DNA from 2 places in the Micromonospora sp. HUAS YX12 genome. Region 2 is predicted to be linked to the other one. Evidence: riboswitches for the same ligand, from Rfam matches in the RefSeq annotation. Region 2 holds a riboswitch; the other holds the start of a gene.
The links. Region 2 has a riboswitch for cobalamin ahead of ABIH81_RS20195 ((2Fe-2S) ferredoxin domain-containing protein). Riboswitches for the same ligand answer to the same signal wherever they lie in the genome.
Positions count from the first base shown of each region.

Region 1: it holds a riboswitch for cobalamin, as region 2 does, so the genes downstream of both, ABIH81_RS26515 (ribonucleoside-diphosphate reductase subunit alpha) here and ABIH81_RS20195 ((2Fe-2S) ferredoxin domain-containing protein) in region 2, are expected to answer to the same signal.

Region 1 covers NZ_CP157974.1:5,561,219-5,571,622, forward strand. The annotation lists gene ABIH81_RS26505 (DM13 domain-containing protein) at 75-662, shown strand; gene ABIH81_RS26510 (PrsW family glutamic-type intramembrane protease) at 689-1,504, opposite strand; cobalamin riboswitch at 1,625-1,840, shown strand; gene ABIH81_RS26515 (ribonucleoside-diphosphate reductase subunit alpha) at 2,018-4,351, shown strand; gene ABIH81_RS26520 (ribonucleotide-diphosphate reductase subunit beta) at 4,342-5,370, shown strand; gene ABIH81_RS26525 (hypothetical protein) at 5,483-6,517, opposite strand; gene ABIH81_RS26530 (SGNH/GDSL hydrolase family protein) at 6,918-7,808, shown strand; gene ABIH81_RS26535 (glycoside hydrolase domain-containing protein) at 7,871-9,130, opposite strand; gene ABIH81_RS26540 (hypothetical protein) at 9,341-9,493, shown strand; gene ABIH81_RS26545 (N-acetylmuramoyl-L-alanine amidase) at 9,493-10,404, shown strand, end outside.
Region 2 covers NZ_CP157974.1:4,192,598-4,203,001, reverse strand. The annotation lists gene ABIH81_RS20210 (alpha/beta hydrolase) at 1-674, shown strand, start outside; gene cobF (precorrin-6A synthase (deacetylating)) at 718-1,509, opposite strand; gene cobN (cobaltochelatase subunit CobN) at 1,506-5,102, opposite strand; gene ABIH81_RS20195 ((2Fe-2S) ferredoxin domain-containing protein) at 5,099-5,752, opposite strand; cobalamin riboswitch at 5,875-6,057, opposite strand; gene ABIH81_RS20190 (sulfite reductase subunit beta) at 6,105-6,983, shown strand; gene ABIH81_RS20185 (precorrin-8X methylmutase) at 6,980-7,645, shown strand; gene ABIH81_RS20180 (precorrin-2 C(20)-methyltransferase) at 7,684-9,186, shown strand; gene ABIH81_RS20175 (SAM-dependent methyltransferase) at 9,187-9,942, opposite strand; gene cbiE (precorrin-6y C5,15-methyltransferase (decarboxylating) subunit CbiE) at 9,939-10,404, opposite strand, start outside.

The DNA.
Region 1 (10,404 bases), 1.4 Mb from region 2:
GGTGCGGCGGCCCGCGGTCGAGCCGTAAGCGGACGGAAAGATCTTTCCGCCGGGTCCGCGCCTACCGTGACGGCATGGGCAGAAGACGTGTGGTGTTGTCGGTGCTCGCCGTCGTGGCCGTCACCGGCCTCGGGGTGAGCCTGTACCTGTTCCAGCCGTGGCGGCTGGTGACCGACCGCGAGGTACGCGAGGCCCTGCCCACGGTGGCGGAGCCGCTGCCGGCCGGCACGACCGGCCCGCCGTCGACCGGCACGAGCGGACCGCCGTCGACCGGCGCGGCGCCCGCCGACGTGGTCCTCGCCGCCGGTGACTTCGTCACCCACGAGCACGACACGTCCGGCCGGGCGCAGCTGGTCCGCCTCGCCGACGGGCGCCGTCAGCTTCTCCTGCGGGGACTGGACACCTCGGACGGACCCGACCTGCGGGTCTGGCTCACCGACCGGAAGGTGCTGCCCGGCCGTGCCGGCTGGCAGGTGTTCGACGACGGCCGCTGGGTCGAGCTGGGCCGGCTCAAGGGCAACATCGGCGACCAGGCGTACGACATCCCGGCGTCGGTGGACCTGGACGGTTTGCGCAGCGTGTCGATCTGGTGCAAGCGGTTCGCGGTCTCGTTCGGCGCCGCCCCGCTGGCCGCGGCGGGGACGGGATCGGCGCCGGCCTGATGACCGTGCGCGCCCGGGGGTCCGGCTCAGCCGGGATGCGCCGCCGGCTCCCGGGGCGCCGGCGCGGCCGGCGTCCCGGACGCGGCCGGCCGCTCGCGGTCCAGGTACAGGCGCAGCAGCACCCAGCCCAGTGACACGCCGCCGATGAACACGTACGCGGGCTGGGTGCCGAACGTGTCCCAGCAGGTGTGCAGCGTGACGGCGGCGGCGAAGGTGAGCAGGAAGGCCGCCAGTTTCCGGCCGCCGGGCGCGGCGGCGAACGTGAACAACGCGGCGGCCGTCAGCCCCGTCCAGGCCAGGTGCGCGGCGGGCGCGGTGAGGCCGCGTACCAGCAGCGTCTGCTCGACCGCGCCGAGGTTGCCCTGCGACCCGACGAACGCGGCGAACGCGTAGCCCATGGTCTCCAGCGCGGCGAACCCGGCGCCGGAGGCCACGCCGATCACCAGCCCCTGCGCCGGGGACGGGTGCCGCCGCCACAGCATCAGGATGCCGGCCGGCACGATCAGCTTGGCGGTCTCCTCGGCCAGGCCGACGAGCGCCATCGGCAGGAAGCCGAGGCGGTGCAGCGTGCCGTACTCCAGCCAGCCGGCGGCGACGACACCGATCACGCCGCCGAGGAGCGCGGCGACGCCGACGACGGAGCCGGGGACCGGGCGGCGGGCCGGCCGGCCCTGGGCGAAGGCCAGGAACGTGGCGGGCGCGACGGACGCGCCGAGCACGATCAGCGCCGGTACGAACGTGACGGTCCCGGTGCCGGCGAGTGTCTCCAGCACCAGCAGGTGGAGCCCGACGCCGACGAGCAGGACCGCCACCCACGCCCAGCGGCGCCCGGTTTTCCCCATACGCCGAGTATCGCGCCCGCCGCGTCGCGCCGGAATCGGGGGTAGGCACTGTGGACGGTGAGATCAATCCGACACGCCGACACGACATCTGGTGTTGCCAGGAAGCCCTCACCGCCATATATGGTGTTCCTCGCAGCTGGTTCGGCCGGGCCGTCACTGGTCCGTCCGAGGCAAGAGGGAACCCGGTGGAAGTCCGGGACTGCCCCGCAGCGGTGAGTGGGAACGACAGCCGTCAACAGCACTGGGCCACCGGCCTGGGAAGCGACGGCCAGTAGGCGACCGGCGACCCGGTCGGGCCCGCGAGTCCGAAGACCTGCCAGCGCGCCGTGCGCCTCCGCGCACGGCGGCCGGAGGTCGCGCGGGACGACCGACGCCAGCAGCCGGGCCGGCCGTGCGCCGCGCCCGTTGGCGTCTCCCGCCGTCTCCAGACGGTGACAGCGAGGAGAGGTCATGACTGTCGTACAGGAGAGTCCCCCGTCCGGGACCGGCGGGGCCGAGGCCCGCCGGCCGGCGATGCGGGTACGCAAGCGGGACGGCGACACCGAGCCGGTGGACGTCGGCAAGATCGTCCGGGCGGTCGAGCGCTGGGTCGCCGACCTGGACGAGGTGGACCCGCTGCGGGTGGCCACCAAGACGATAAGCGGGCTCTACGACGGGGCGACCACCGCCGAGCTGGACCGGTTGTCGATCCAGACCGCGGCGGAGCTGATCGGCGAGGAGCCGCAGTACTCGAAGCTGGCCGCGCGGCTGCTCGCCGCGTACGTGGACAAGGAGGTCCGCGGTCAGGGCGTGGCGAGCTTCAGCCAGTCGATCGCGTACGCCCACGGGCTGGGGCTGATCGGCGACGAGACGGCCGCGTTCGTGGCCCGGCACGCCCGCAAGCTCGACGACGCCGTGGACCCCGACGGCGACCTGCGGTTCGAGTACTTCGGACTGCGTACGGTGGCCGACCGCTACCTGCTGCGGCACCCGCGGACGCGGCTGGTGGTGGAGACGCCGCAGTACTGGCTGCTGCGGGTGGCCTGCGGGCTGTCCCGCACCCCGGGCGAGGCGATCGGGTTCTACCGGCTGATGTCCGCCCTGGCCTACCTGCCCAGCTCCCCCACGCTGTTCAACTCCGGCACCCGGCACACCCAGATGTCGTCGTGCTTCCTGGTCGACTCGCCGCGCGACGAGCTGGACTCGATCTACGAGCGGTACCACCAGGTGGCGAAGCTGTCCAAGTTCTCCGGCGGCATCGGCATCTCCTGGTCGCGGGTACGCGGCCGGGGCGCGCTGATCCGGGGCACCAACGGCCGGTCCAACGGCATCGTGCCGTTCCTCAAGACGCTCGACGCCGGGGTGGCCGCGGTCAACCAGGGCGGCCGGCGCAAGGGCGCGGCCTGCGTCTACCTGGAGCCGTGGCACCCGGACGTGGAGGAGTTCCTGGAGCTGCGGGACAACACCGGCGAGGAGTCGCGGCGGACGCACAACCTCAACCTGGCCAACTGGATCCCGGACGAGTTCATGCGCCGGGTCGAGGCCGACGGCGAGTGGTCGCTGGTCGACCCGTCGGACGCGCCGGAGCTGCCCGACCTGTACGGCGAGGCGTTCGACGCCGCGTACCGGGCGGCCGAGAAGAACGCGGTGCGCACGGTGAAGGCCCGGGATCTGTACGGGCGGATGATGCGCACGCTCGCGCAGACCGGCAACGGCTGGATGACGTTCAAGGACGCCGCGAACCGGCTGTCCAACCAGACCGGCGAGCCGGGCAACGTGATCCACCTGTCCAACCTGTGCACCGAAATCCTGGAGGTGAACGACGACGCCGAGACCGCTGTGTGCAACCTCGGCTCGGTGAACCTCGGCGCCCACGTCACCGCCGACGGCGTGGACTGGGAGCGGCTGCGCGCCACGGTACGCACGGCGGTGGTCTTCCTGGACCGGGTGATCGACATCAACTACTACCCGGCCGAGCAGGCGGCGGCGTCGAACCCGCGCTGGCGGCCGGTCGGGCTCGGGCTGATGGGGTTGCAGGACGCGTTCTTCACGCTGCGCCTGCCGTTCGACTCGGCGCAGGCCAGGGAGCTGTCCACCCGGGTGCAGGAGGAGATCCTGCTGACCGCGCTGGAGACCTCCGCCGGGCTGGCCGAGCAGTTCGGCCCGCATCCGGCGTACCCGCAGACCCGGGCCGCCAAGGGTGACCTGCACCCGGACCTGTGGGGCGCGGAGCCGGCGCAGGCGGAGCGGTGGGCGGCGCTGCGCGAGCGGATCGCCGCGCACGGGCTGCGCAACTCGCTGCTGGTGGCGATCGCGCCGACCGCCACCATCGCCTCCATCGCCGGCTGCTACGAGTGCGTCGAGCCGCAGGTGTCCAACCTGTTCAAGCGCGAGACCATGTCCGGGGAGTTCCTCCAGGTCAACACGTACCTGGTGCGGGAGCTGAAGGCGCGCGGGCTGTGGACGCCGCAGGTCCGCGACCGGATCAAGCGGGCCGAGGGCTCGGTGCAGGACATCACCGAGCTGCCCGCGCCGGTGCGGGAGCTGTTCCGCACCGCCTGGGAGCTGCCGCAACGGGCGCTGATCGACCTGGCCGCCGCGCGGGCGCCCTTCGTCGACCAGTCCCAGTCGCTGAACCTGTTCCTGAGCGCGCCGACCATCGGCAAGCTCTCCTCGATGTACCTGTACGCCTGGAAGGCCGGGCTGAAGACCACCTACTACCTGCGTTCCCGTCCCGCCACCCGCATCCAGCAGGCCACCGTCGCCCCGGTGCTCGCCCCGGTCTCCGGCGTGGTCTCCGCCGTGAGCGACGACGAGGCGCCGGCCTGTTCCCTGGAGAACCCCGAGAGCTGCGAGGCATGCCAGTGACCACCACCGCGCCGACCCGGCACATGCTGCTCGACCCCGGCATGGACCTGACCCTGCGGCCGATGCGCTACCCGCGCTTCTTCGACCGGTTCAAGGACGCCATCAAGAACACCTGGACGGTCGAGGAGGTGGACCTGCACGGAGACCTGGCCGACCTGGCGAGGCTGTCCCCGGCCGAACGGCACCTGGTGTCGCGGCTGGTGGCGTTCTTCGCCACCGGCGACACCATCGTCGCCAACAACCTGGTGCTCAACCTCTATCAGCACGTCAACTCCCCCGAGGGCCGGCTCTACCTGTCCCGGCAGCTGTTCGAGGAGGCGGTGCACGTCCAGTTCTACCTGAACCTGCTGGACACGTACGTGCCGGACGAGAAGGAGCGGTTCGCCGCGTTCGCCGCGGTGGAGAACATCCCGTCGATCGCCCGCAAGGCCGAGTTCTGCTTCCGGTGGATCGACTCGATCTTCGAACTGCGGGAACTGCGGAGCCGGGCGGACCGGCGGGCGTTCCTGCTCAACCTGATCTGCTTCGCCGCGTGCATCGAGGGCCTGTTCTTCTACGGCGCGTTCGCCTACGTCTACTTCCTGCGGTCCCGGGGCCTGCTCAACGGGCTGGCGTCCGGCACCAACTGGGTGTTCCGGGACGAGTCGATGCACATGGCGTTCGCCTTCGACGTGGTGGAGACCGTACGCGCCGAGGAGCCGGACCTGTTCGACGACGAGATGGAGAAGCAGGTCAGGGAGATGCTGGCCGAGGCGGTGGAGTGCGAGGTGAGCTTCGCCGCGGACCTGCTGGGGCAGGGCGTACCCGGGATGTCGCTCGCGGACATGCGTGAGTACCTCCAGCACGTGGCCGACCGGCGCCTGGCCGTGCTCGGCATCGCCCCGATGTACGGCAGCGGCAACCCGTTCGCGTTCATGGAGTTGCAGGACGTGCAGGAGCTGTCCAACTTCTTCGAGCGCCGGGTGTCGGCGTACCAGGTCGGGGTGACCGGCTCGGTCACCTTCGACGACGACTTCTGACCGCCGGCCCTGCGGATCTCCGCCCGCGAGCACGGCCGGCCGCTGCCCGCGGCCTGAGCCGCCGATCGCGGTGTGCGGGCCGGCCGGCCCGCACACCGCGATCGGGGTGCCGCTACTTGAGGAACCGGTCCAGCGCGGCCTCGATGGTGCCGCTGTCCGGGGACGCGTACGACTTCATCGTCACCTTGTTGTAGGAGATGAAGCTCGGGCACCGGGCCGCGGGCGCGGTCACCGTGCCGCCGTCGCCGACCTTCTCGCCGGTCTTGGCGGCGTGGAAGGTCAGGGTGTACCGGGAGGAGATGTAGTCGACCGTGACGACCTTGTCCTCGCTGTTCTTGTACTGGCACTTCTTCGGCGTGCCCTCGCTGCCCTCGACCATCTTGAGGCAGCCGATGACGGACACCGTGGCGAAGTCAGCCGACTTCGCGTAGTACGGCTTGGCCGAGCTGACCGTCTTCTGCGACCAGAAGGACGGCCGGTCCGGGGCGTTGGAGAAGACGTACGCCTTCGAGCCCGCCGGCGCGGTGTACGGCGCGGCGTTGAGGATCGCTCCCCCGTCGCAGACCGCCGACATCTCGCTGGCGTACCGCGCGGTCAGCGAGTTGTTGTTGGACCCGTCCGGCCCGCTCGACTCCGGCCCGCCCGCGCTGGGGGTCGCGGACGGACTGTTGTCCGGCCCGGGGGTGGCGCTGCCCGACGCCACCGGCTTCGGGTCCTCCTCGTCGCCGTTGAAGGCGACGTAGGCGAGGCCACCGCCGCAGCACAGCAGCGTCAGCGTGACCGCGCCGGCGGCGAGGCCGACGATGAGGCCCTTGCTCTTGCCGCCGCTCGGGGGCGGGGTGGGCGCGTACGGCGCCGGCTGCCCGGGGTAGCCCGGCTGGCCGGGGAACGGCGCCGCGGGCTGCGCGCCGTAGGGGGCACCCGACCCGGGCTGCGCGCCGTACGGCGCACCCGACGCGGGCTGCGCGCCGTAGGGGGCGCCCGACCCGGGCTGGGCGCCGTAGGGGGCGCCCGAGGCCGGCTGCGAGCCGTAGGGCGCGCCGGAGGCCGGCTGCGCGCCGTACGGGGCGTTCGGGTCGGGCTGGTTGCCCCACGCTCCGGCGTTCGGGTCCGGATAGCCTCCGTAGGGAGGGTGATTGTCACTCATCTGAGGTTCTTCCACCTGTCGTCCGTGGTTTCCGGCGATCAACCACTCCGCAGCGTAGTGACGCCTGCAAATTCACGATCGCCGACAGTCGATACGTTCTTCACCAGCCGTGCCGGGGTCACTCCGGTGCGTACGTGCCCGGATCCGGCATCCGCCCGCCTGCCAGGCGTGACGGGCCGGGGAACGTTGTGACGCAACGGATCGACCGCTCGGCGACCGACCTGTACCCGACATCGGTGACGCCGAAAAGTGTGACGTACGCGACACCTGCGGCCGTCGGGACGGACGGCGACGGACCACATCCTGGGCCGCCATTTAGTGAGGTTCATCGATATTGACGCATGTCACAGGCGCGGACAGAATCCCAGCACCACCACCAGGACCCCTCCGGGAGGGCCCCATGAACCGTCCCCGCCTGCCGCTCCTGCGGACCGCCGGCCGGATGACCGCGCTCGTCGCGGCCGCCGCCGGCGTGCTGCTCGCCGCCGCCGCACCCGCCGTCGCCGCCGCGCCCGCCGGGCGCTACGTCGCACTCGGCGACTCCTACACCTCCGCCCCGCTCGTCCCCACCCAGGTCGACCTGAACTGCCTGCGCTCCAACCGCAACTACCCGTCCCTGGTGGCGGCGTCCGCCGGGTCGGCGTCGTTCGCCGACGTGAGCTGCTCCGGAGCCACCACCGAGGACATCCTGTACGGCGGCGACGGAGCGCTGGGCATCGCGCTGCCGCCGCAGGTCAACGCCGTCACCTCGGCCACCGCGCTGGTGACCGTCCAGATCGGCGGCAACGACATCGGCTTCTCCGGCATCATCAGCGACTGCGCCGAGGCCAGCGTGAGCAGCCCGCTCGGGTCGCCCTGCAAGGACCGGTACACCGCGGGCGGCACCGACCAGTTGCGGGCCCGGATCGCCGCCACCGCGCCGAAGGTGACGGCGGTGCTGCGGGCGGTCCGCCAGGCCGCGCCGAACGCGCGCGTGGTGGTGCTCGGGTACCCGGCGATCCTGCCCGACAGCGGGTACGGCTGCTGGCCGGTGGTGCCGATCGCCTACCAGGACGTGCCGTACCTGCGCGGCGTCCAGAAGGCGCTCAACACGATGCTCGCCGACACCGCGGCGGCGGGCGGCGCGAGCTACGCCGACGTCTACACCCCGTCGATCGGCCGGGACGCGTGCAAGAGCAGCGGCACCCGCTGGGTGGAGGGGCTGATTCCGCAGAACGCCGCCGCGCCGTTCCACCCGAACGCCCGGGGTGAGCAGGGCATGGCCACCGCCCTGCTGGCGCACCTGAGCTGAGCCGGCCGCGGCGAGCCGGTCCCGCCGCGGCGGGACCGGCTCGCCGCCGGTAGGGCCGGGCTTCAGACCCGGGTGATGCGGACCGCGTCGGCGACCACGTAACCCGCGCCGGCGCTCCAGCGGCTCACCCCGACCTTGTCCCCGGTCCCGGCGGCGAGCGTGAACACGCCGAGCGAGACCCAGCGTCCGCCACCGGTGCGCTGGTCGACCGCCACCGTCCGGTTGCCGGTCGTGGTGGCCACCAGGTACGGGGTGCGGTCGTTGTAGCCGGGGTCGGCCGGGTACCACACCGAGACCTCGTAGGCGCCGGTCGCGGGCAGGGTCGTCCGGAACCAGGCCACGTCGCTGGCCGCCACCGGCGCGGCGAAGCGGTAGTCGGCGCCGTAGCGCTGCCCGGAGTACGCGGAGGTGCCCCAGGCCGCGCCGGCGGTGAACCCGCCCGCCGTGGCGTTGTCGACAGTCACGCTCCACGACGCGGGCGGCGTAGCGGCCCGTACGTCCAGGTAGTTGCGGTCGATCTTCATCGTCACGCCGCCCCACGTCTCGGTGACGTCCCCGGCGTACTGGTGCAGGCGCTGCTGGTCGGCGTAGCGGTCGTCGGCGCAGTACGTGCCCGCGTCGGTGTCCGCGACGCCGTTCCACCAGGCGATCCAGATCTGGTCCAGCCGCAGGTACCGGGTGTCGCGGTAGGCGTCGCAGACGTCCCTGATGCCGGACGAGCCGCTGGAGTACATGCCGGCGAGGTAGCCGAGCGCGTGCAGGCGCTCGACCCAGCCGGAGAGGAAGGAGAGCACCGCGGCCCGGCAGGCGGTGGTCGTCGGGTACTGCTCGATGTCGTTGTAGAGCGTGCTGCCGGCGCCGATCCCGAGGGCCTGCGCCGCCCCGGCCGCGCTGTCCGCCGCGGTCCTCCCCTGCCCGCGGGCGGTGGCCGGGTCGGCGGACATCTTCGGCGTACGGGTGCCGCACGGCGCCTGGTAGCCCAGCTCGATGGGGATGAGCCGCCAGCCCTTGCGGGTCTGGTCGGCGACCCAGGTCGCGGTCAGGTTGGGCTGGGCGCACGTCCGGCTGCCGCCGCTGATGTAGACGCCCACCGCGCGGTAGGGCGAAGCGGCCAGCCAGGCGTCCATCGCGGCCTGGGACGGCGCGGTGCACGTGTCGAAGCCCTTGCCGGTGAAGGTGCCGGGCTGCGGGCCGACCGCGGCGACGGCCGCCGGTGGCTCGGCGGCGGACTGCGGCCGGGCCGGAACGGCCGATGCCGTCGCCGGGACGGCCGCGGCCGCGACCACCGCGAGAAGCGTCAGGGCCGTGGCGATCGCTCTCATCGGCGCCCCTCCTGTGAAGGATTCCTCGCTCGACGGCGAGACTTGGGCAGGATTTCTACCACGCATCGACAGATGACGACAGATGGCGGTGGCGAAAGTTTTCACGACAGAAACGATCATTGAAGGGTATCGACAAGAGGCCCGGTGGCGGTATAGCGTGCCCGCACTCACATCCGTCGATCGATGGAGCGCCGTCACCCGAGGAGCGCCATGCCCACGTCACGATCCCCCCGTCTACGACGCCGAGGTCTGCTCGGCGTGCCCGCCCTGATGGCCGCCGCCGTCGCCGTGGCCGTCCGTCCCGGCCAGGCGCTCGCGGCGCCGAAGGCCGAGTGCCTCGCCGACCTGCTCCGGGAGCAGTGATGGCCACCATTCCCTGGCTGGTGGACGTGCTGCGGGCCGCCGGCGTGCAGGTGGTGGTCGAGGGCGACTGGCTCAACCGGATGCGCCCCGGCTCCTTCGACCCGATCGGGGTGCTCTGGCACCACACCGCCGCCACCTCCAGCGCCGGCAACCCGCACCCGGCGCTGAACATCTGCATCAACGGCCGTTCCGACCTGCCCGGCCCGCTCTGCCAGGCGCTCGTGGACTACCACGGCGTGTTCCACGTGATCTCCGCCGGCCGGTGCAACCACGCCGGCACCAGCGGCGGCAGCGGCCCGATCCCGGCCGGGGACGGGAACACGCTGATGATCGGGTGGGAGATCGACTACAACGGCGTCGACCAGCAGATGACCACCGCCCAGTACAACGCCAGCATCGCGGCGACCGCCGCCGTGCTCAAGCGGCTCGGCCGGGACTCCAGCTACGCCCGGGGGCACCGGGAGACCAGCACCACCGGCAAGATCGACCCGTCCTTCATCGACCTGAACACCATGCGCGCCGACGTGGCCGCCAAGATGGCCGGCGGCGGCACCGGCTGGACGTCGATCGTGGACAACGCCACCGCGGGCCGGTTCACCGCGAGCGCCAACTGGGGCACCTCGACGTACTCCGGGCAGCGCTACGGCGCCGACTACCGCTACGCGGACCCGGTCGCCGCGAGCGACGCGGCCTGGTACAAGTTCAACGTCCCGCGTACCGGCAACTACCGGGTCGAGGCGTGGTGGCCGGCGAACGCGGGCTACAACGCGGCCACGCCGTACATCGTCGCCACGACCACCGGCAACCGGACGGTCGTGGTCGACCAGCGGGCGACCGGCGGGCAGTGGCGCTCGCTCGGCACGTTCACGCTGCCGGCCGGGGACGCCAACCGCGTCGCGGTCAGCCGGTGG
Region 2 (10,404 bases):
TGCGTGGGCACGGCCACGAGGTGTACCCGCTGAGTCTGACCGGCCTGGGCGAGCGCGCCCACCTGGCCCGGCCGGACACCGACCTCGACGTCCACGTCACCGATGTGGTCAACCTGCTGCGCTACGAGGACCTGCACGACGTGGTCCTCGTCGGGCACAGCTACGCCGGCGCGGTCGTGACGACCGCCGCCGCCGACCGCATGACCGACCGCATGGCCCAGCTGGTCTTCGTCGACACCGGCCCACTGCCCGACGGGGCGGCGAACGACGACTTCAACCCACCCCAGGAGCGTGAACGCAACGCGGCGGTGGTCGCCGAACACGGCGATGGCTGGCGGCTGCCACCCCCGCCGTGGGCCGAACTAGCGGCGACAGCAGCAGATGTGGATGAATCGGTCGTCACGCTGCTCGCTGAGCGATCGGCCGCCCAACCGTGGGCGACCGCCACCACCCCGGTGCGGCTCACCGGGGCGTGGGAGAAGCTGCCCCGCCTCGGCGTGCTGTCGAGCTTCACCGCCGAGCAGGCACGCGAGATGGCCGCCACCATGCCGCTGTGCCGGCACCTGGCCGGCGACTCGTGGCGGTACGAGGAACTGCCGACGTGGCACTGGCCGATGCTCAGCCGCCCGGCCGAGCTGGCCCAGATCCTGCACCAAGCCAGGCCGACGGCATAATCGCTACCGAGGGCCGGCTCAGCCGAGCCGGCCATCGGCCACGTCAGCCAGGATCAGCCGGCTCTCTAGACACTCCTCCTCTGCGCAGCAGATAGGTGTCCATCACCCAGCCACAGGCTTGCCGAGCAAGGGCGCGCCGCGCCCAGATCTCATCGGCGACTCGGTCGAGGTCGCCCGCGACAAGCTGCTCGTGCGCCGATCCGAGGTTCGCGCCCCACCAGATCCGCCAACCGGCCGGGTCGGGTAGACGCCGACAGGTCAGCGTCCCGTCAAGCATGACGAGCAGGTTGTCGCCGCCGGCGGCGGCGTCCTCGAGAAGGCGCCGGCCGGTCGTGATCGTGATCGACCCGCCGATCGTGTTGAGTACCAGGCCGTGCCGGGCCGCGAGCAGTTGGACGCTGCTGAGTCCCGGCACGACCTCCACCTCGACGTCGACGACTCCCCGTTCGACGATCCGGTGGGCCAGCCTGATGGCCGAGTCGTACAGCGTGGGGTCGCCCCAGACCAGGATGGCGGCGTCGCCGGGATGGTCCAGCAGCGTCTGCTCCCAGCGGACCGCCCGGGCCTCGTGCCAGGTCCGGACAGCGCCCTCGTAGTCGGGCGGGTCGGTGCGGTCGCGTTCGGGGTCGGGCACGGAAACGAGGCGCCGCTTCTTCCTCACATGTCGCGCGCAGATCGCCTCGCGCATCGCGATCAGGTCCGCCGTGCCGGGATGTTGCTCGGTCTTGTCGGCGACGAGGAAGTAGTCGACCTCGTTGAGCACCCGGGCGGCCTGGGCCGTCACGAGCTCGGGGTCTCCCGGTCCGAGCCCCACAAGCGCGAGGCGCCGGGTCATGCGTCGTCCTCCAGGTCACCCTCGATTTCGAGGTACACGCGTGCCATCTCGGCCATCACTGTGGTGTCCGGCTCGGCCCACAGGCCGCGGTCGGCCGCCTCGGTGAGCCGTTCGACGATGCCGCGCAGCGCCCACGGATTGGCCCGGCGCATGAACTGCTGGTTCGTCTCGTCCAGGACGTACTCCTTGGCCAGCGACTCGTACATCCAGTCGTGTACGACGCCGGCCGTGGCGTCGAAGCCGAACAGGTAGTCGACGGTCGCCGCGAGCTCGAAGGCACCCTTGTAGCCGTGGCGCTGCATCGCGGCGATCCACCGCGGGTTGACCACCCGCGAGCGGAAGACGCGGTTCGTCTCCTCCTGCAGGCTGCGGGTGCGTACGGCATCGGGGGTCGTCGAGTCGCCGACGTACGCTCTCGGTTCGGTCCCGGTAAGCGCGCGGACCGTCGCGATCATGCCTCCGTGGTATTGGAAGTAGTCGTCGGAGTCGGCGATGTCGTGCTCGCGGGAGTCGATGTTCTTGGCCGCCACCGCGATGCGCTTGTAGCTGCGGCGCATCTCGTCGCCGGCGGCGACGCCGTTCAGCGCTCGGCCGTAGGCGAAGCCGCCCCACGCGGTGTAGACCTCGGCGAGGTCGGCGTCGTCGCGCCACGTGCCGGACTCCACCACCTGCAGGATTCCGGCGCCGTACGAACCCGGCTTCGAGCCGAAGATCCGCGTCGTGGCGCGGCGCAGGTCGCCGTGCTCGGCCAGGTCCTGACGGGTGTGGGCGCGGACGAAGTTGAGCTCGTCCGGCTCGTCCAGCTGCGCGACGAGCTGCACCGCGTCGTCGAGGATCTCGATGACATGCGGGAAAGCGTCCCGGAAGAAGCCCGAGACGCGCAGGGTCACGTCGATGCGGGGACGGCCCAGCTCGTCCAGGCCGATGACCTCCAGGCCGTTGACCCGCCGGGAGGCCGGATCCCACATGGGACGAACGCCGAGCAGCGCGAGAACCTCGGCGATGTCGTCACCGGAGGTGCGCATGGCGGAGGTTCCCCACACCGACAGGCCGACCGAGCGGGGGTGCTCGCCGGTGTCCGCCAGGTGGCGGGCGACGAGCGACTCGGCCATCGCCTGGCCGGTCTCCCAGGCCAGCCGCGAGGGCACCGCCCTCGGGTCGACGGTGTAGAAGTTGCGCCCGGTGGGCAGGACGTTCACCAGACCGCGCAGCGGGGACCCGGACGGGCCGGCCGGGACGAAACCGCCGTCCAGGGCGTGCAGCACGTTGCTCAGCTCGTCGGTCGTGGCCGCCAGGCGGGGAACCACCTGCTCGGCGGCGAACCGCAGGACGTTTCGCACCGCCGGATCCTGATGCACGGACTCGACGGCCGCGACGTCCCAGCCCGCCTTCTCCATCGCGCTCACGAGGGCTCGCGCCTGGGTCTCGACCGCGTCGACCTCGGCGAGTGGGGCGTCCTCGGTCAGGCCGAGCGCCGCGCGCAGCCCGGGTAGCGCCTTCTCCTGCCCACCCCAGACCTGGGTCGCCCGCAACACGGCCAGCACGAGGTTGACGCGGGCCTCACCGACCGGCGCCTGCCCCAGGACGTGCAGGCCGTCGCGGATCTGCACGTCCTTGATCTCGCACAGCCAGCCGTCGACGTGCAGCAGGAAGTCGTCGAACTCCTCGTCGCCGGGTCGCTCCTCCAGACCCAGGTCACGATGCATCTGGGCGGACTGCATGAGCGTCCAGATCTGCTGGCGGACCGCCGGGAGCTTGGCCGGGTCCATAGCGGCGACGTTGGCGTGCTCGTCGAGTAGCTGCTCGAGCTTGGCGATGTCGCCGTACCCCTCGGCACGCGCCATCGGCGGAACCAGATGGTCGACGATCGTGGCGTGGGCTCGGCGCTTGGCCTGTGCCCCCTCGCCGGGGTCGTTGACCAGAAACGGGTAGATGAGCGGCATGCTGCCGATCGCCGCGTCGGTGGCGCAGGCGGCCGACAGCGCCGCGTTCTTGCCCGGCAGCCACTCCATCGAGCCGTGCTTGCCGAGGTGAACCACCGCGTCCGCGCCGAAGCCGTTCTCGAGCCAGCGGTAGGCGGCCAGGTAGTGGTGCGAGGGCGGCATGTCCGGGTCGTGGTAGATCGCGACCGGGTTCTCCCCGAAGCCGCGCGGCGGTTGGATGAGGATCACCACGTTGCCGGCGCGCAGGGTCGCCAGCACGATGTGGCCGGAGTCGTCGACGAACAGCGAGCCGGGTGCCTCACCCCAGGTTGTAGTCATCGCGTCGCGCAGCGCGGCGGGCAGGTCCGCGGTCCAGCGCAGGTACTGGTCGTGGCTGATGCGGACGTGGGACTCGGTCAGTTGAGCCTGGGTGAGCCACTCCTCGTCCTGACCACCGGCGGCGATGAGTGCGTGGATCAGCGCGTTGCCCGACGTGGTGTCGGGATCTTCGCCCTCGACCATCGGCAGCGGGTCCAGGCCCGGGATCTCGCCGGGCGAGCCGAGGTCGTAGCCGGCCGCACGCATGCGACGCAGGAGCCGGATCGCGGAGACGGGGGTGTCCAGGCCGACGGCGTTGCCGATCCGGCTGTGCTTGGTCGGGTAGGCCGACAGCACGAGCGCGACCTTGCGCTCGGCGGGTGCCAGGCGCCGGAGCCGCGCGTGGTTCACCGCGATGCCGGCGACCCGGGCGCACCGCTCGGCGTCGGTCTCGTAGCGGGGCAGGCCGTCGTCGTCGACCTCCTTGAACGAGAACGGGACAGTGATCAGCCGGCCGTCGAACTCGGGGATGGCGATCTGGGTGGCGGAGTCCAGCGGGGTGACGCCGTCGTCGGAGGCCTCCCACTCGGCCTTCGTCGAGGTCAGCGCGAGTGCCTGCAGCACGGGGACGTCGAGTGCCCGGAGCCGCTCGACGTCCCACGACTCGTCGTCCCCGCCCGCGCCGGCCGCGGCGGGCCTGGAGCCCCCGGCTGCGAGCACGGTGACGACGATCGCGTCGAGGGTGGCGAGCTCGTCGAACAGCTCGTCGGGGGCCGCGCGCAGCGACGACACGAAGATCGGGACGCCGGTGGCCGTACCGGTGGCGTCGACCGCGTCGGCCAGGTCGTGGGCGAAGCTGTGGTTGCCACTCACCTCGTGGGCCCGGTAGTACACGATGCCGACGCGCGGCAGGTCGCCGGCCGCCGGGCGGGACACCCCCCACTCGGGCAGCACCGCCGGGGGCTCGAAGCCCTCGCCGGTCAGCAGCACGGTGTCGGAGAGAAAGGCGTGCATCTGCCGCAGGTTCTCGGGGCCGCCTTCGGCGAGGTAACGGTGCGCTTCGGCGCACACCCCGATCGGGACGGTCGACAACTCCATCAGGGCGGCGTTGGGCGTGCGTTCACCGCCGAGCACCACACAGGGACGGCCGGACGCGTGGACGCGCGCGGTGAGGTCGCGGACGTCCTCGGGTGACCCGAGCACACGCAGCACGACGAGGTCCGCTGCGGCGACGAGCGCGTCACGGCGCTCGCCGGTGGCCCGGACGGGGTTCAGCCAGGAGTAGCCCGCGCCGCTGGTACGTGCCGAGAGCAGGTCGGTGTCCGAGGTCGACATGAGAGCGATGCGGGTCATGCTTCTCCTTCGATGGGCGCAGGCGTGCGCGGAATGCGCAGGTCGTCGACGGGCCGGCCGGCGCCCAGGTGCTCGCGGACCAGCCGCTCGGCGCCGTCGGGGCGCACCGGGCCGTACCAGGTGCCGTCGGGATGCACCACGGCCACCGGCCCGTGGTTGCACGGGAACAGGCAACCGGTCTGCGCCATGAGGACGTCTGCGTCGGTGAGTCCGGCCATCACGAGGGACCGGAGAATCTCGCGGTACGTCTCGTCCGCCCCGCGGGCGCTGCACCGCGGGCCGCGGCAGACCAGCAGGTGGTGCCGGTACCGCGGCGGCTGCTCCCATGCCGGTGACGAGAGCGGTGCCTCGCCTCCGGTGACGGTGCGCCCGCCGAATTCGATCACCGGCGGGTCGGCCTGCTGCCGGCGCCAGTGGCCGGCGACCCGGCCGATCCAGGATCGGGCATACGGAAGGTCGTCGGTGCTCACCGGCTCCAGCCGGACGGCACGGACGCCGTCGGCGTGCAGCCGATCGAGCAGGTGGGTCAACGTCGGGTCGCCGCCTTGCAGGAACGCCAGCTGGGCGCCGGCGGCTCGCGCACACCGGTGCAACTGGTCGGCGCGGGCGGCGTCCTGCAGCAGTGTCGCAACGTGTATGAGCGCGCTCACGGCTGCCGCTTCTCCATCGCACGGTCCGTGACGTCGTACCGCTCCACGGCGGACGCAGGTGCGCGCACGTGTTCCCCTTACGAGGTCGGGGGCTGTTTCGCGAAGCCCGGTAAGACCCGACGGCGGGTGCCGTGAGGGCCAGCAGGTCTTCGGACTCGGGATCGTCCGGACGGAGCGCCTTCCCAGACCGGTCGGTCCAGTGGCCTCGTGCTCCGCCCGTCACCCACACCGCTGCGCGTCAGTCCCGGATTCCCACCGGGTTCCCTGGCTCATCGCTGAGTTCGACTGGCGAGAGGACCGTAGCAGCCCAGCCGTCGGGCAGGGAACAGCCGGATCCTGGCACCATGACGCCGTGACCACACGTACCCGACGCGACCTGTGCCCAGGCCTGCTACGCCCGTGGATCGCCGAGGACGGCGCACTGGTCCGCGTGCGGTTGCCGGGGGGAACCCTGCCCATCGACGCGCTCGTCGCGCTGGCGGACGTGGCCGAGCAGCACGGCGACGGTGCGATACGCCTGACCAGCCGCGCCAACCTCCAGCTGCGGGGCTTGCACCACGACGGCGGGGTTCTGCCGGAGACGGTCGTCGACGCGGTGATGGCCACGGGTCTGATCCCGTCGCCGTCCCACGAGCGGGTGCGCAACATCATGGTCTCGCCGCTGACCGGGCGGGTCGGTGGACGGGCCGACCTGCGGCCGGTCGTACGCAGGCTGGATGAACTGGTGTGCGCGGAGGCCGGTCTCGCCGAGTTGCCCGGCCGGTTCCTGTTCGTCCTGGACGACGGCCGCGGCGATGTGGCCGGCCGGAACCTCGACCTCGGCCTGGTCGCCGTCGACGCCGGCCGTGCCCGGATCCGCGCCGGCCGTTCGGCGTGGGGCGAGGTGGTGACCCTCGACCGGGCCGCGCAGGCCCTGACGACGCTCGCCGCTCGTTTCCTCGAGGCCGCCGGAGCGCAGCCGGGATCACCGTGGCACGTCGACGAGCTGCCCGCAGGCGGTGAAGCCCTGCTGGGCGAGCGGGTCGAGGCCCTGCCCGGCACCCGGGTGGCCACCGGCCCGCCGGCCCTTGGCAGGATCACCCAGGACGACGGCCGCCACGCGCTGCACCTCGCCGTGCCCGGCAGCGGCCTGGACCGGCGCCTGGTGGATGAGATCGTCGCCTGGGACACCCCGCACGTCATCGTCACGCCGTGGCGCACCCTGATCGTGCCTGACCTGGAGAACGCATGACCCTCGCCCCACCGACACGCCGCTACGACTACGTGACCGACGGCGGGCAGATCTACGTCGACTCGTTCGCGACCATCCGCGCCGAGGCCGACCTGTCGGGCGTCCCGGTCGACGCGGAGAAGGTCGCGGTCCGGATGATCCACGCGTGCGGGCAGACCGACCTGGCTCGCGACCTCGTCATCCACCCGGCGCTGGTCGCCGCGGCCCGCTCGGCGCTGGAGTCGGGCGCCCCGATCCTCACCGATGCGCACATGGTCGCCGCGGGCGTGACCCGGGCCCGGCTGCCGCGCGACAACGAGGTCCGCTGCCTGCTGCGCGACGCGCGCGTCCCCGGCCTCGCCCGCGCCTGGTCGACCACGCGCTCGGCCGCCGCCGTGTCGCTGTGGGCCGAACACCTCGAGGGCGCCGTCGTCGCGTTCGGCAACGCGCCGACCGCGCTGTTCCACCTGCTGGAGATGCTGCGCGACGGCGCACCGCGGCCGGCGGCGGTCATCGGCACTCCGGTCGGCTTCATCGGGGCCGCCGAGGCCAAGCAGGCGCTGATCGACCTTGCCTGCGACGACCCGGAGCTCGACGTGCCGTACCTCGTCGTCACCGGCCGCCGCGGCGGCTCGGCGATGGCCGCCTCGGCCCTCAACGCCCTCGCCCAGGAGCGCGAATGAGCGAGCGTCAGCGAGCGGATCATCAACGCGGCGCCGTCATGAGCGGCCGGTTGTACGGCGTCGGCGTCGGTCCCGGCGATCCCGAGCTGATCACGCTCAAGGCCGCTCGGATCATCGGTGCGGCGGCCGTGGTGGCCTACCACCAAGGCGTCGGCAAGAGTTCCAACGCACGGCGGATCGCGGCTGGTCTCCTGCCCAGCGGCGTGGTCGAGGAGGCCCTCGTCTATCCCGTGACGACACAGGCGACCGACCACCCGGACGGGTATGCCGGCGCGATGGCCGACTTCTACGCCGAGTGCGCCGATCGCCTGCGCCGCCACCTGACCGCGGGCCGCGACGTCGTCGTGCTGTCCGAGGGTGACCCGATGCTGTACGGGTCGTTCATGTACCTGCACGACCGCCTGAGCGAGGAGTTCGAGACGCACGTGGTCGCCGGCGTGCCGGCGTTCGCGGCCGCCACGGCCACCACCGCGCTCCCCCTGGTACGCCAGACCGACGTGCTCACCGTGTTGCCGGGCACCCTGCCCGAGCCCGAGCTGGCACGGCGCCTGGCCGACACCGACGGCGCGGTGATCATGAAGCTCGGACGCACTTTCGCGAAGGTCCGCTCAGCGCTGGAGCAGGCTGGACGCATCGAGGGTTCCTGGTACGTCGAACGCGCCTCGATGGACGCCGAGCGGGTGCTCCCCGTCGCGGACGTCAACCCCGCGACGGTCCCGTACTTCTCGATCGTCCTGGTGCCCGGCGACACGCGTCCCGGCGTCGCACGCTACGACCGGCCCGAACGCGAGCCGGTCCGGGCGGCGCCCGGCGCGGAGGTCGTCGTGGTCGGTCTGGGGCCCGGGCCGGACGAGTGGCTCTCCCCCGAGGCCTCGCACGTGCTGGCCGAGGTGGGCCACGTCGTCGGGTACGGACCATACGTCCAGCGTGTACCGCAGCGGCCCGGGCTGGTGCGGCACGCCTCCGGCAACAGCGTCGAGGTGGACCGCGCCCGCGAGGCGCTCGATCTCGCGTTGGCCGGTGAGCGGGTCGCGGTGGTCTCCGGCGGCGACGCCGGCATCTTCGGCATGGCGTCGGCCGTGTTCGAAGCTGCCGAGGACCCGCGCTACGCCGGCGTCGCGGTCCGCGTGGTGCCGGGCATCTCGGCGGTCCAGGCGGTCGCGGCCCGCGCCGGCGCGCCCATCGGCGCCGACTTCGCGGTGCTGAGCCTGTCCGACCGGCTCAAGCCGTGGGAGGTGGTGGAGAAGCGGCTGCGCTCCGTCGCCGAGGCCGACCTGGTGCTCGCGCTGTACAACCCGCGCTCGCGCTCGCGCACCGCGCAGCTGGCGCGGGCCAAGGCGGTGCTGCTGGAGCAGAAGCCGCCGGGCACGATCGTGGTCGTCGGGCGCGACATCGGACGGACCGGCGAGAGCCTCTCCGTGACGACTCTCGGCGAGCTGGACGCGGAGTCCATCGACATGAGGTGCCTGGTGCTCGTCGGCGCCTCGGCCACCCGTGTCACCGGGAGCGGCCAGGTCTGGAGTCCTCGTTTCGTGCGGTGATCAAGGACGGGCGGGGCGCTCGCGGCCGGCCGCGTACAGAAACGACTCGCCGCCGCGGACATCCGGCCCCAGCGCCGGCCCGACGAGGATGACTGCTGCCTGGCGCAGTTGCGCGGCCTCCACCTGCGCACCGATGTCGGCCAGCGTCCCGCGCAGCACGAGTTCACCGGGCTGGGTCGCCCGGGACACCACCACGGCTGGGCACGTCGCGCCGTAGTGCCCGGCCAGCTCGGTGGCCAGCTCCCGGGTCCGGGTGACGGCCAGGTGCAGCGCCAGTGTCGCGCCGGTCGCCGCGAACGCGGCGAGTTTCTCCCCGTCGGGCATCGCCGTCGAGCGGGCCTGCGCACGGGTGAGCACGACGGATTGGGCCAGCTCGGGCACGGTCAGCTCGGCCCCCACGATGGCGGCGGCCGCGGCGTAGGCGGGCACGCCGGGGGTGATGTCCCACGGCACCTGGGCCGCGTCGAGCCGACGGGTCTGCTCGTGGACGGCCGAGTACAGCGACGGGTCTCCGGAACACAGTCGGACCACCTCCAGACCTTCGGCGTGCGCCCGGATCAGCTGAGCGGTGATCTCGTCGAGGTCGAGGTGCTGGGTGTCGACCAGGCGGGCGTGCGGGCGGCAGTGTCCGAGCACTTCCGCGTCCAGGTAGGTGCCCGGGTACAAGCAGACGTCGGCAGCGTCGAGCAGCCGCACGGCCCGCAGCGTGAGCAGGTCGGCGGCGCCGGGCCCGGCTCCGACGAAGTGAACGGTCATGATGCTCCCTTGGTGACGGACCACTGGCTGACCGCACGCCCCGGCGACCAGCCGGTGAAACGTCCGAGCGGTTCGGCTCGCTCGACGTGCAGCCGTACCAGCTCGCCGCCGTGGCGGTGGTAACGCTCCAGCAGGACAGCGTCGGTCTCGGCCGTGACGCCGTGCACGACGAGCCGCCCTCCGGAACGCAGCGCCGCCCAGCAACTGTCCAGCACGCCCGGCGTCGTCGCGCCTCCGCCGACGAACACCGCGTCGGGACGTCGCAGGTGGCGCAGTGCGTCGGGTGCCCGGTCCTGGACGACTTCGAGCGAGGGCACCCCGTGACGCTGCGCGTTGGCACGAACCAGGGCGGCCCGATCGGCACGTGGCTCGATCGCGACCGCGCGGGCTGTGGGCCACGAACGCATCCACTCCACCCCGATCGATCCGCTGCCGGCGCCGACATCCCACAGCAGTTGCCCG